DNA from 3 places in the Clostridium moutaii genome. Region 3 is predicted to be linked to each of the others. Evidence: riboswitches for the same ligand, from Rfam matches in the RefSeq annotation. Region 3 holds a riboswitch; each other region holds the start of a gene.

Evidence for each region. A riboswitch is a leader RNA that binds a small molecule or an ion and turns the genes downstream of it on or off. The one in region 3 is predicted to bind glycine.
Region 1: linked by a shared signal. The riboswitch ahead of AB8U03_RS10745 (GrdX family protein) and the one ahead of gcvT (glycine cleavage system aminomethyltransferase GcvT) in region 3 are both predicted to bind glycine.
Region 2: linked by a shared signal. The riboswitch ahead of AB8U03_RS12655 (ACT domain-containing protein) and the one ahead of gcvT (glycine cleavage system aminomethyltransferase GcvT) in region 3 are both predicted to bind glycine.

Annotation. Positions count from the first base shown of each region.
Region 1 is NZ_JBGEWD010000009.1:103,753-107,038, reverse strand. It holds gene AB8U03_RS10755 (Crp/Fnr family transcriptional regulator) at 1-477, opposite strand, end outside; gene AB8U03_RS10750 (ATP-binding protein) at 591-1,337, shown strand; glycine riboswitch at 1,614-1,714, shown strand; gene AB8U03_RS10745 (GrdX family protein) at 1,846-2,220, shown strand; gene trxB (thioredoxin-disulfide reductase) at 2,326-3,252, shown strand; gene trxA (thioredoxin TrxA) at 3,270-3,286, shown strand, end outside.
Region 2 is NZ_JBGEWD010000012.1:66,931-70,216, forward strand. It holds gene ymfI (elongation factor P 5-aminopentanone reductase) at 1-649, opposite strand, end outside; gene tpx (thiol peroxidase) at 824-1,318, shown strand; glycine riboswitch at 1,494-1,583, shown strand; gene AB8U03_RS12655 (ACT domain-containing protein) at 1,731-2,000, shown strand; gene AB8U03_RS12660 (PFL family protein) at 2,018-3,286, shown strand, end outside.
Region 3 is NZ_JBGEWD010000006.1:155,148-158,433, forward strand. It holds gene gcvPA (aminomethyl-transferring glycine dehydrogenase subunit GcvPA) at 1-378, opposite strand, end outside; gene gcvH (glycine cleavage system protein GcvH) at 383-763, opposite strand; gene gcvT (glycine cleavage system aminomethyltransferase GcvT) at 788-1,894, opposite strand; glycine riboswitch at 1,954-2,046, opposite strand; gene AB8U03_RS08255 (L-2-amino-thiazoline-4-carboxylic acid hydrolase) at 2,234-2,689, opposite strand; gene proC (pyrroline-5-carboxylate reductase) at 2,714-3,286, opposite strand, start outside.

The DNA.
Region 1 (3,286 bases), on a different contig from region 3:
ATAAGAAATAATTTTTTGACGTATGGTTTCATAAGATATATTCTTAAGCTTTTTATTTAGCATAAGTACCTTATCAGATAAGAGAGTCATAAAGTTATTTAAAAATAGGGGAAATAGATTACAGAGTTTTAATATATTTTCTTTAGATATAAATATTATATATGTATTGCTTGATGCAACTATAGTAGCAGGATAGGTATTTCTATTGGAGAATATTATGACCTCGCCAAATATATCGCTTTCTTTTAAACTACTTATAGTAATAGCTTTACCAGAGGAAAATATTTTTTGTACCTCCACAGTTCCGCTTATGACTATTCCTATTTTTGAACAATCTGATTCCTCGATAGCTATAACTTCTCCCTTTAAATAGCGCATTGAGGTATAATTTATTTCTTTGAGAAAATTTTTGATATTATCTTTTGAAAAATGTTTCATTAATATGCAATTACTCAATATATCAGTAATATTTTCCATGTTCTTCTCCAATCTATTTAATATTAAATTATAATTATAATGGTAACATAAGATACGGATTATATAATTTTATTTTATTATAATAGAGACATGAAAACAAGGGAGGAATTTAAATGAAAAGAAAGATTGTTAATATAGATAAGAAAAAATGTAATGGATGTGGTTTGTGTGTAAATGCCTGCCACGAGAATGCCATAGAATTGGTAAATGGAAAAGCTCAGCTTATAAGTGATGAATACTGTGATGGACTTGGAGATTGCCTTCCTGAGTGTCCTACAGGTGCAATAAATATAATTGAAAGGGAAAGCAAAGATTATGATGAGAAATTAGTTATGGAAAGAAAAAGAGAAAAAGACAAACATAATTTTAAAATTTCTATGCCCTGCGGGTGCCCTGGAACAACAGCTAGAAGTATAGATAGGACATCAAGGCCAAAAGTAAAGGTAAATAGGAAGGTTAATGCTAATGCTGAAGAAAATGTCGGTGTTATATCAGAACTTAGGCAGTGGCCAGTTCAATTGAAGCTTATAAATCCTAAGGCAACTTATTTAAAAAATGCAAATCTTCTGGTAGCAGCTGATTGTACGGCTTATGCCTATGCAAATTTCCATGAAGATTTTATTAAAGATCATATTGTGGTAATAGGTTGTCCAAAGCTGGATGATGTAAGCTACTATGAAGAAAAACTTATAGAGATTATAAAAAATAACAATTTGAAAAGTTTAACTGTAGTGAGAATGGAAGTGCCATGCTGTGGTGGAATTGTAAATGCAGTGAAAAATTCTATGCTGAAATCTCAAACTATAGTTCCTTATAGGGAAGTTATAATATCCACTGAAGGAGAGATTATAAGTGAGTAGTTATGTTAAGATACATTATGAGTATATCGTTAATATTATAGATGATATAAAAAAATGGAATATGTAATCTTATTGAAATATATAGAAAAGTATTCAGATGTAATATATAATTAAAATAAATAGGAAATAAATTTTAATTATAAGCTGGATGAATTTTTCGGGAGATTAAGTAGAAATTTAAACAATTAGTTAAATTAAATTTTGTATATTGTTTGCTTTTCTTATTATAAAGAAAAGTTTCATAGAAAAATTTCTTTGAAGAACTACTTAACTATAGAATATCATTCTATAGTATCCTTAAATGGATAGCCGAAGGAGTAAGTATTATTTCTCTTAAATAATATGAATCTCTCAGGTCAAAGGACCGAAAAAGGACAAAACTCTGGAAAGCTTTTAGCACCGACGGAGTAAATCTCTCAGGTAAAAGGGACAGGGTAAAAGAGAATTCTTTTACCCTGTCCTTAATTTTATGTGGATTTAACTGAAAATTTTGAAAAGGAGAAAGAATATGATAGAACCGATAATAGTGGTTACTAATAATCCCATGTGTAAAGAAGAGTTGACAGATAAATATAAAATAGACTTTATAGAGGGTACTGTTATGGATGTATTGGAAAGAGTTAGGAATTATATACATGGCAATCATATATTATTAACCCATCCACTTATGAGCAGCATAAAACCTAATGAAACTCCATATAGAACTATCATAATAACTGAAAAAACTGAAGATGCTATAGATATTAATTCTTTGAATTATATAGAAAGGGGGATTCATACTACTGAAAAATTTTTTCGAGATTATGGTATTCCACACTGGAGTCAAAAAATATTAGATGATTTTTCTTTAATAGATTATGATCTTGTAAAATATAAACTTTAGCAGATGTATAATATAGATAAGAAGAATCTTATTGTTATAAAAGTAAAGAGCATACACTTGAATAGAAAAAATTGTTTGTATTTTAACAATACGAGGAGGTATAAAATGGAGCATATATATGATTGCATAATAATTGGTGGAGGCCCAGCAGGGTTATCTTCAGGTCTTTATGCAGCAAGATCTAAAATGGACACTTTGTTGATAGAAAGGACAAAATATGGGGGACAGATAACTACAACAGATGAACTTGAGAATTACCCAGGTTCCATTGAAAATTGTACAGGAACAAATTTAAGTGAGAGAATGAAAAATCAGGCAGCAGACTTTGGTGTAAAATTTGCTAAAGATGAGATAGTAGATGTAGATATGGATGGGGTAATTAAGGTTTTAAAGAGCAAAAAAGATATTTATAGGGCTAGAACAATAATAATTGCCACAGGTGCAAATCCAAGGCTTTCAGGTTTTAAAAATGAAAGAGAATTGAGAGGCAGGGGAATTTCATATTGTGCAACTTGTGATGCGGATTTTTTTACAGACTTAGATGTAGCAGTAATAGGTGGGGGAGATTCAGCTATTACAGAGGCTATCTATCTTACAAAATTTGCGGAGAGTGTTACGGTTATACACAGAAGGGATGCATTAAGAGCAACAAAATCCTTGCAGGATAAGGCTTTCCATAATTCTAAAATAAAATTCATATGGAATTCTACTGTGGAAGAAGCTGTAGGAAAAGAGATATTGGAACAATTGGTTATAAAAAATAAAATTACAGGTGAAATTCGTAAATTAAAAGTAGATGGATGCTTTGTATTTGTAGGATATGATCCCATATCACAATTATTTAAGGGAAAAGTAACTATGGATGAAAAAGGTTATATTTTGACAGATGAGGATATGAGAACTGATATTTCAGGTGTATTTGCAGCAGGAGATATAAGAAAAAAATCTTTAAGACAGGTTATAACTGCAGCAGCAGACGGTGCCATTGCAGCAACTACTGCAGAAGGTTATATAGAAAAAAATAAAATTTGAAATAGGAGGAAATTACAATGATTGAATTAACAAA
Region 2 (3,286 bases), on a different contig from region 3:
CGCTTCCAAATCTTCCTGTAGGTATTTCCTCCAATAGACTTTCTTTATCTTCAATTTTTAAACAAGAATTCATTTGGGTATCTATTACCCCTGGCGCAACTGCATTTACTCTAATATTAGATGGTGCCATTTCTTTTCCAAGAGATTTAGTAAAAAGATTTATTGCTCCTTTAGTGGCAGAATAAATTGTTTCACAAGAAGCACCCACATTTCCCCACATAGATGAAATATTTATTATAGAACCACTTTTCCTTGGAATCATGTATTTTAATGCACAATGGGTACAGTTGAGCATTCCCTTCAAATTAACATCTATTATAGAATTCCATTCATCCTGCTGCATATCTACAAAAAGTCCTATATGACAAACTCCCGCATTATTTACCAGTACATCTATTTTACCCATCTTATCTATAGTATTTTTTATTATCCTTTCAGCATCACTGTATAAACTCACATCTCCCTGTAAAACCACTCCCAAAGATCCTGCTTGCTTAACCATCTCCAGAGTCTTATATGCTCCCTTTTCATCTTGCTTAAAATTTATTACTACACAGGCGCCGCACTTTGCCATATTTACAGCAGTACTCCTCCCTATTCCCCTTGATGCTCCAGTGATTACAGCTACCTTTCCTCCTAAATCTTCCATCTTAAAACTCCTACCTTCTAAAGAAAATTTGATTTTAACTGTTGTTTCAATTAATATTATACATTAAATTTACATATTAAATTTAAATTATAATTAATTTGCATATTTTGTACATTTGTGCTATTATAATAGATAATAATTATTAATTAGTATTTTTTGTTTGGAGGGATATATATGAAATTAAAATTTCAAGGAAAACCTGTAAAGGTTTCTGGCAATACTCTTAAAATAGGTGATACAGTACCTGACTTTGCTGTTATAAATAACGCAATGGATACCATTTCTTTAAAAGATACAAAGGGAGTTAGAATATTTTTAACAGTACCTTCTATAGATACACCTGTTTGTGATTTAGAAACCAGAACTTTCAATGAGAAAACATCGGAAATTCCCGGTGTGACTGTATATACAATATCCATGGATTTGCCTTTTGCTCAAAACCGATGGTGTGCTGCTAACGGAATAAAAAATGTAATTACAGCATCAGACTTTAAGGACAGATTATTTGGTAAAAACTTTGGCACATATATGGATGATTTGGGTCTTTTAGCTAGAGCTGCTTTTGTAGCGGACAGCACAAATAAAATTATTTATGTAGAATACGTTCCCGAAGTTACAAATCAACCGAATTTTGATGCCATACTAGCTGCTGCTAAAAAGGCAAAATAACATAATAAAACAGAAAGGTTGCTGAGCCCTTAAATAAGCTGAGTAACTTTTTTATTTTTTGCTGCAAAACTGTATTTGAATTAATCCATAAAACATGTTATAATCACCTTAACAATTTAATAGGCTGGATGAAGTTAACGGAATATGTTTATTTTATAGTTTATAAACCGTTGTCGGACAAGCCTCTGGAGAGACTCTTAAGGAGCGCCGAAGGGGAAAGCTAATTATAGCGAAACTCTCAGGTAAAAGGGACAGGGGACTTTATGTTTAATATAGTAGAGCTTAGTATTTACTATTTTAAAGTCTTGTTTACCAGAGATTAATTTTATTTTAATCTCTTTTTATTTTCTCCCATAAATGGTTATCTTCCAGTGAAAGCTTTCAACTAAATATTAAGGAGATGGATAGAACAATGAACGCATTTATAACAGTACTTGGAAAAGATAAGGTAGGTATTATTTACAAAATAACTTCCGTATTATTTAAAAATAATATAAATATTTTGGATATTAACCAAACTCTAATAGAAAATTATTTTACCATGATAATGCTTGTAGACTTAAGTAAAATGAAAACAGATTTTACAAGTATAAAAAATGCTCTTGAAAACAAAGCTAAAGAAATAGGTGTTGTAGTTAAAATTCAAAGGGAAGACATATTTACTTCTATGCAAGAAATTTAGACTGGGGTGTGAATGAAATGATAAATACTAAAAATATAATGGAAACAATAAATATGATAGACAAAGAAAACCTGGATATAAGGACTATTACCATGGGTATATCCCTTATGGACTGTATTGATAGTGACGGAGATAAAGCACGGATAAAAATCTATGATAAAATAACCAGGTATGCTGAAAATTTAGTTAAAACTGCAGAACAAATTGAAACAGAATATGGTATACCGATAATACACAAAAGAGTATCCGTATCCCCTATTTCCCTTGTAGCTCAAGCAACTTCAGATACAGACTATGTAGGATTTGCAAAAATCTTGGATAAAACCACCGAAACTCTCGGTATAGATTTCATTGGAGGTTTTTCAGCACTTGTACATAAAGGTTATTCCAAAGGTGATAAAATACTTATAGAATCTATACCGGAAGCACTGGCATCCACCAAAAAAGTATGCTCTTCAGTAAATGTGGCAACTACAAAAGCAGGAATAAACATGAATGCAGTAAAGGATATGGGAAAGATAGTAAAAAGAACTGCTTATCTCACTAGAAAAGATGACAGCATAGGATGTGCCAAACTTGTAATATTTTCAAATGCTGTTGAGGATAATCCCTTTATGGCAGGAGCATTTCACGGCATTGGAGAGGCCGATGCAATAATAAATGTAGGTGTTAGCGGTCCCGGTGTTGTAAAATCCGCATTGGAAGAGGTAAAGAGTGGAAGTTTTAATGCAGTAGCTGAAACTATAAAAAAGACTGCCTTTAAGATAACTAGAATGGGTCAATTGGTGGCCGGTGAAGCCTCTAGAAGATTAAATGTCCCCTTTGGTATAGTTGATCTATCTCTGGCCCCAACACCTGCTGTAGGAGATAGTGTTGCAAGAATTCTTGAAGAAATGGGACTGGAGAGCTGTGGATGTCCAGGTACAACAGCAGCTCTCGCCCTTTTAAACGATGCCGTTAAAAAAGGTGGTATAATGGCTGCCTCCCAAGTTGGAGGGCTTAGTGGTGCCTTTATACCTGTAAGTGAAGATGAAGGGATGATAAGCGCAGTAAATGCAGGTTCCCTTAATTTAGAAAAATTAGAAGCTATGACCTGTGTATGTTCTGTAGGACTTGACATGATAGGAATACCAGGTGACACACCTGAATCCACCATATCTGCCATAATTGCAGATGAAGCCGCCATTGGAATGATAAACAGTAAAACAACTGCTGTAAGATTAATTCCCGTTTACAATAAATCTGTAGGGGAAGAGGCCAATTTCGGAGGTCTTCTTGGCAGAGCC
Region 3 (3,286 bases):
ACCGGTTAACTCTGCCATAACCGTCTGATACTCAAATATAGCCTGAAGAGTACCCTGGCTTATTTCAGCCTGATAAGGCGTATATGCAGTGTAAAATTCCGATCTTGATATTATATGTCCTATTACAGATGGTATATAGTGATCATAGGAACCTGCACCTAAAAAGCAGGTTAAATCATCACAATTTTTATTTAGGGATGCAATGCTTTTCATATATGAACTCACCTCAAGTTCAGACATTCCATCATTTATATCCAATTTTCTATTTAATCGTATATTCTCTGGTATATCAGAAAACAGATCATCTATACCATTTAGTCCTATTTTATTTAACATAATCTGTTTATCTTCATCTGTCAACGGTAAATATGGATACATATTATCACTTCCCTCCGCATAATTTTTCATAGTCCTCTGGGGTTAGAAGCTCTTTAACTTGCGAATCATCCGACATTTTAATGAAAATCATCCAATTTTTATAAGGATCTTCATTGATATATTCCGGATTATCCACAAGTTCCTCATTTATCCCTAATATTTTACCTGATACAGGTATATATAGATCTGAAGCTGCTTTTACAGATTCCACTGCTCCAAACACCTCCCCCTTTTCAAATTCAAAATCCACTTCAGGTAAATCCACAAATACAATATCTCCTAAAGAATCCTGGGCGAAATCAGTAATTCCCACATAAGCCTTATCTCCATCCACTTTTATCCACTCATGATCTTTGGTATACAGTACACTTTCTAAAACTTTCATTTTCCAAACCCCCCGTATAATTAATTATTTTTTATAATTTTTTTTATAAAATTTCTTGTCTACCACTTCCGCTTTTAAAAGTTTACCTCTCACTTTTACAAAGATCTCAGTTCCAAGTCCAGAATATTTAAAATCCACAAGGGCAAGTCCTATATTCTTTTTAAGTGATGGGGAACGATACCCTGTAGTCACTTCACCTATTTTTTTATCTTCTGCAAAAACTTCATATCCATGCCTTGGAATGCCTCTTTCCTTCATTTTAAGTCCAATTATTTTTCTCTTAAGCCCTTCCTTTTTCTGTTTTAAAAGAGCATCCTTGCCTATAAAACTTTTTTTATCAAGTTTCACAAAAAATCCAATTCCAGCTTCAAGAGGGGTGATGGATTCTGAAAGTTCATTTCCATAAAGGAGTAGATTTACTTCAAACCTCAAAGTATCCCTTGCACCAAGCCCTACTGGTTTTATACCCTCTTCCCTTCCGGTTTCAAGTATTTTATCCCACAAATACTCTGCATTTTCAGTGCCAGTGTAAATTTCAAATCCATCTTCCCCTGTATATCCAGTTCTTGATACCATGCATTCTTTCTCTGAAACAAGTACATTTCTTTTACAAAAGAAAAATTTGATTTCCCTTAAATCTGTATTTGTAAGCTTTTGAAGTATTTTTTGAGCTTTTGGACCCTGAATGGCAAGCTGTATAATAGAAGAAGATATATTTTTGATATCAACATCAAAACTCCCCTTGTTACTCAACATCCAGTCAATATCTTTCTCAATATTTGCGGCATTTATCACCAGGAAAAAATGTTCACTATTGAATCTGTAAACTATAATGTCATCCACAATGCCTCCATTTGGATAACACATAGGAGTGTACAGTATTTGATTTTCTTCAAGCACAGATACATCATTTGTAATTAAATTCTGGACAAATTGCAGTGCATCTTTTCCCATTATGTCCACTTCACCCATATGTGAAACGTCAAATAATCCGGCCTTTTCTCGGACTGCTTCATGCTCAGGTATTATACCTTCAAATTGTACCGGCATAGACCATCCTGCAAAGTTTATCATTTTTGCTCCATATTTTTCATAGGAATCAAACAGTGCAGTTCTTTTTAATTTTTCCATGACAAAACCTCCTATTATATTTTTATATAACACAAAAAAGGACATGAAGACTAATTAGTCCACATATCCCTGTTTATTTACCTGAGAGTTTCGATATCAAATACCTTTCACCTTCGGTACTGTTAAAAAACAGATTTTCCAGAGTTCTGTCCTACAGCGCTATTTTTACCTGAAAGTTTTTGAGTGTACACTGTGACTGTACATCATTGCTCCTTCGGTTAACAAATATTATCTCACGCTGTGTTCATCCAATTTTTAACTTTTATTACATTAATAATACACCTTGCTCCATATAATTTCAATAAAAACAATACATATTATTTATTGATTTTTATAAAATTATCTCTTATCTTTAACCACAAATCTACAGCATTTATCACCTGCTGTCTTACAGAGTGGTCTTTCAAATTCTATATTGAATTTGTCATATAATATCTTATCTATCTCACAATATAATGCTCCAATATCTTCTCCATTTAGCTGTTTCCACATATCATGCATAGGACAGTAAGTTATATCGCCCGGATTGTGAGGATCACTTTCCCAGGAAATACTAGGCATATCTTTTACCTTGGCATAAGTTTCTGCATTTATCTTAAGTCCTCTCTCCACAGCTTCTTCTTTCATATTTTCCGCTCTCAATTCTCCAAACTTAGTTACAGCTTCTCTTATTGCCTCTTTTCCTTTATCCTCACCTAGTTTATCAATCATCTCTTTGGCCATAAAATAAAATATTCCAGCCATAAGTTTAGCCATTCTTCCCACAGGCTCATCTTTGCTTCTTATATTAATCATATTATTTTCACCTCTTAAAAATATTTATTTGGATTTCTCTGCAACTTCTTCCATTTTTGTCTTTCCAGCTTCCACGGCATTCATAACAGTTCCTCTAAATTTGCCCTGTTCCAGAGTTCTGACTCCAGCAATAGTGGAGCCACCTGGAGAACATACATTGTCTTTAAGTCTCCCAGGATGCTCTCCAGTTTCCAAAACCATTTTAGCTGAACCCATAACTGTCTGGGCTGCTAAAGTTTGTGCTATATTTCTAGGTATGCCCAATTCCACACCGCCATCTGCCATAGCTTCAATAAGCATATATATGTACGCAGGTCCACATCCACTTATAGCCATTACGGAATCAATTAAATTTTCAGGTACATGAAAAGTCAATCCAAGGGCTCCAAAAATTTTAAGAGTCAATTCTGTATGTTCTTCAGATGCAGTTTTTCCCCCTGCAACTCCAGATGCCCCAGCATTAACAAGCATAGGAGTATTTGGTATAACTCTAACCACTGGAACCTTATCCATTAAATACTTCTCAATAAACGAAGTATTTATACCCCCGACAATGGAGATTACAAACTGTTTCTCTCTATCCCAATCCAAATCCTT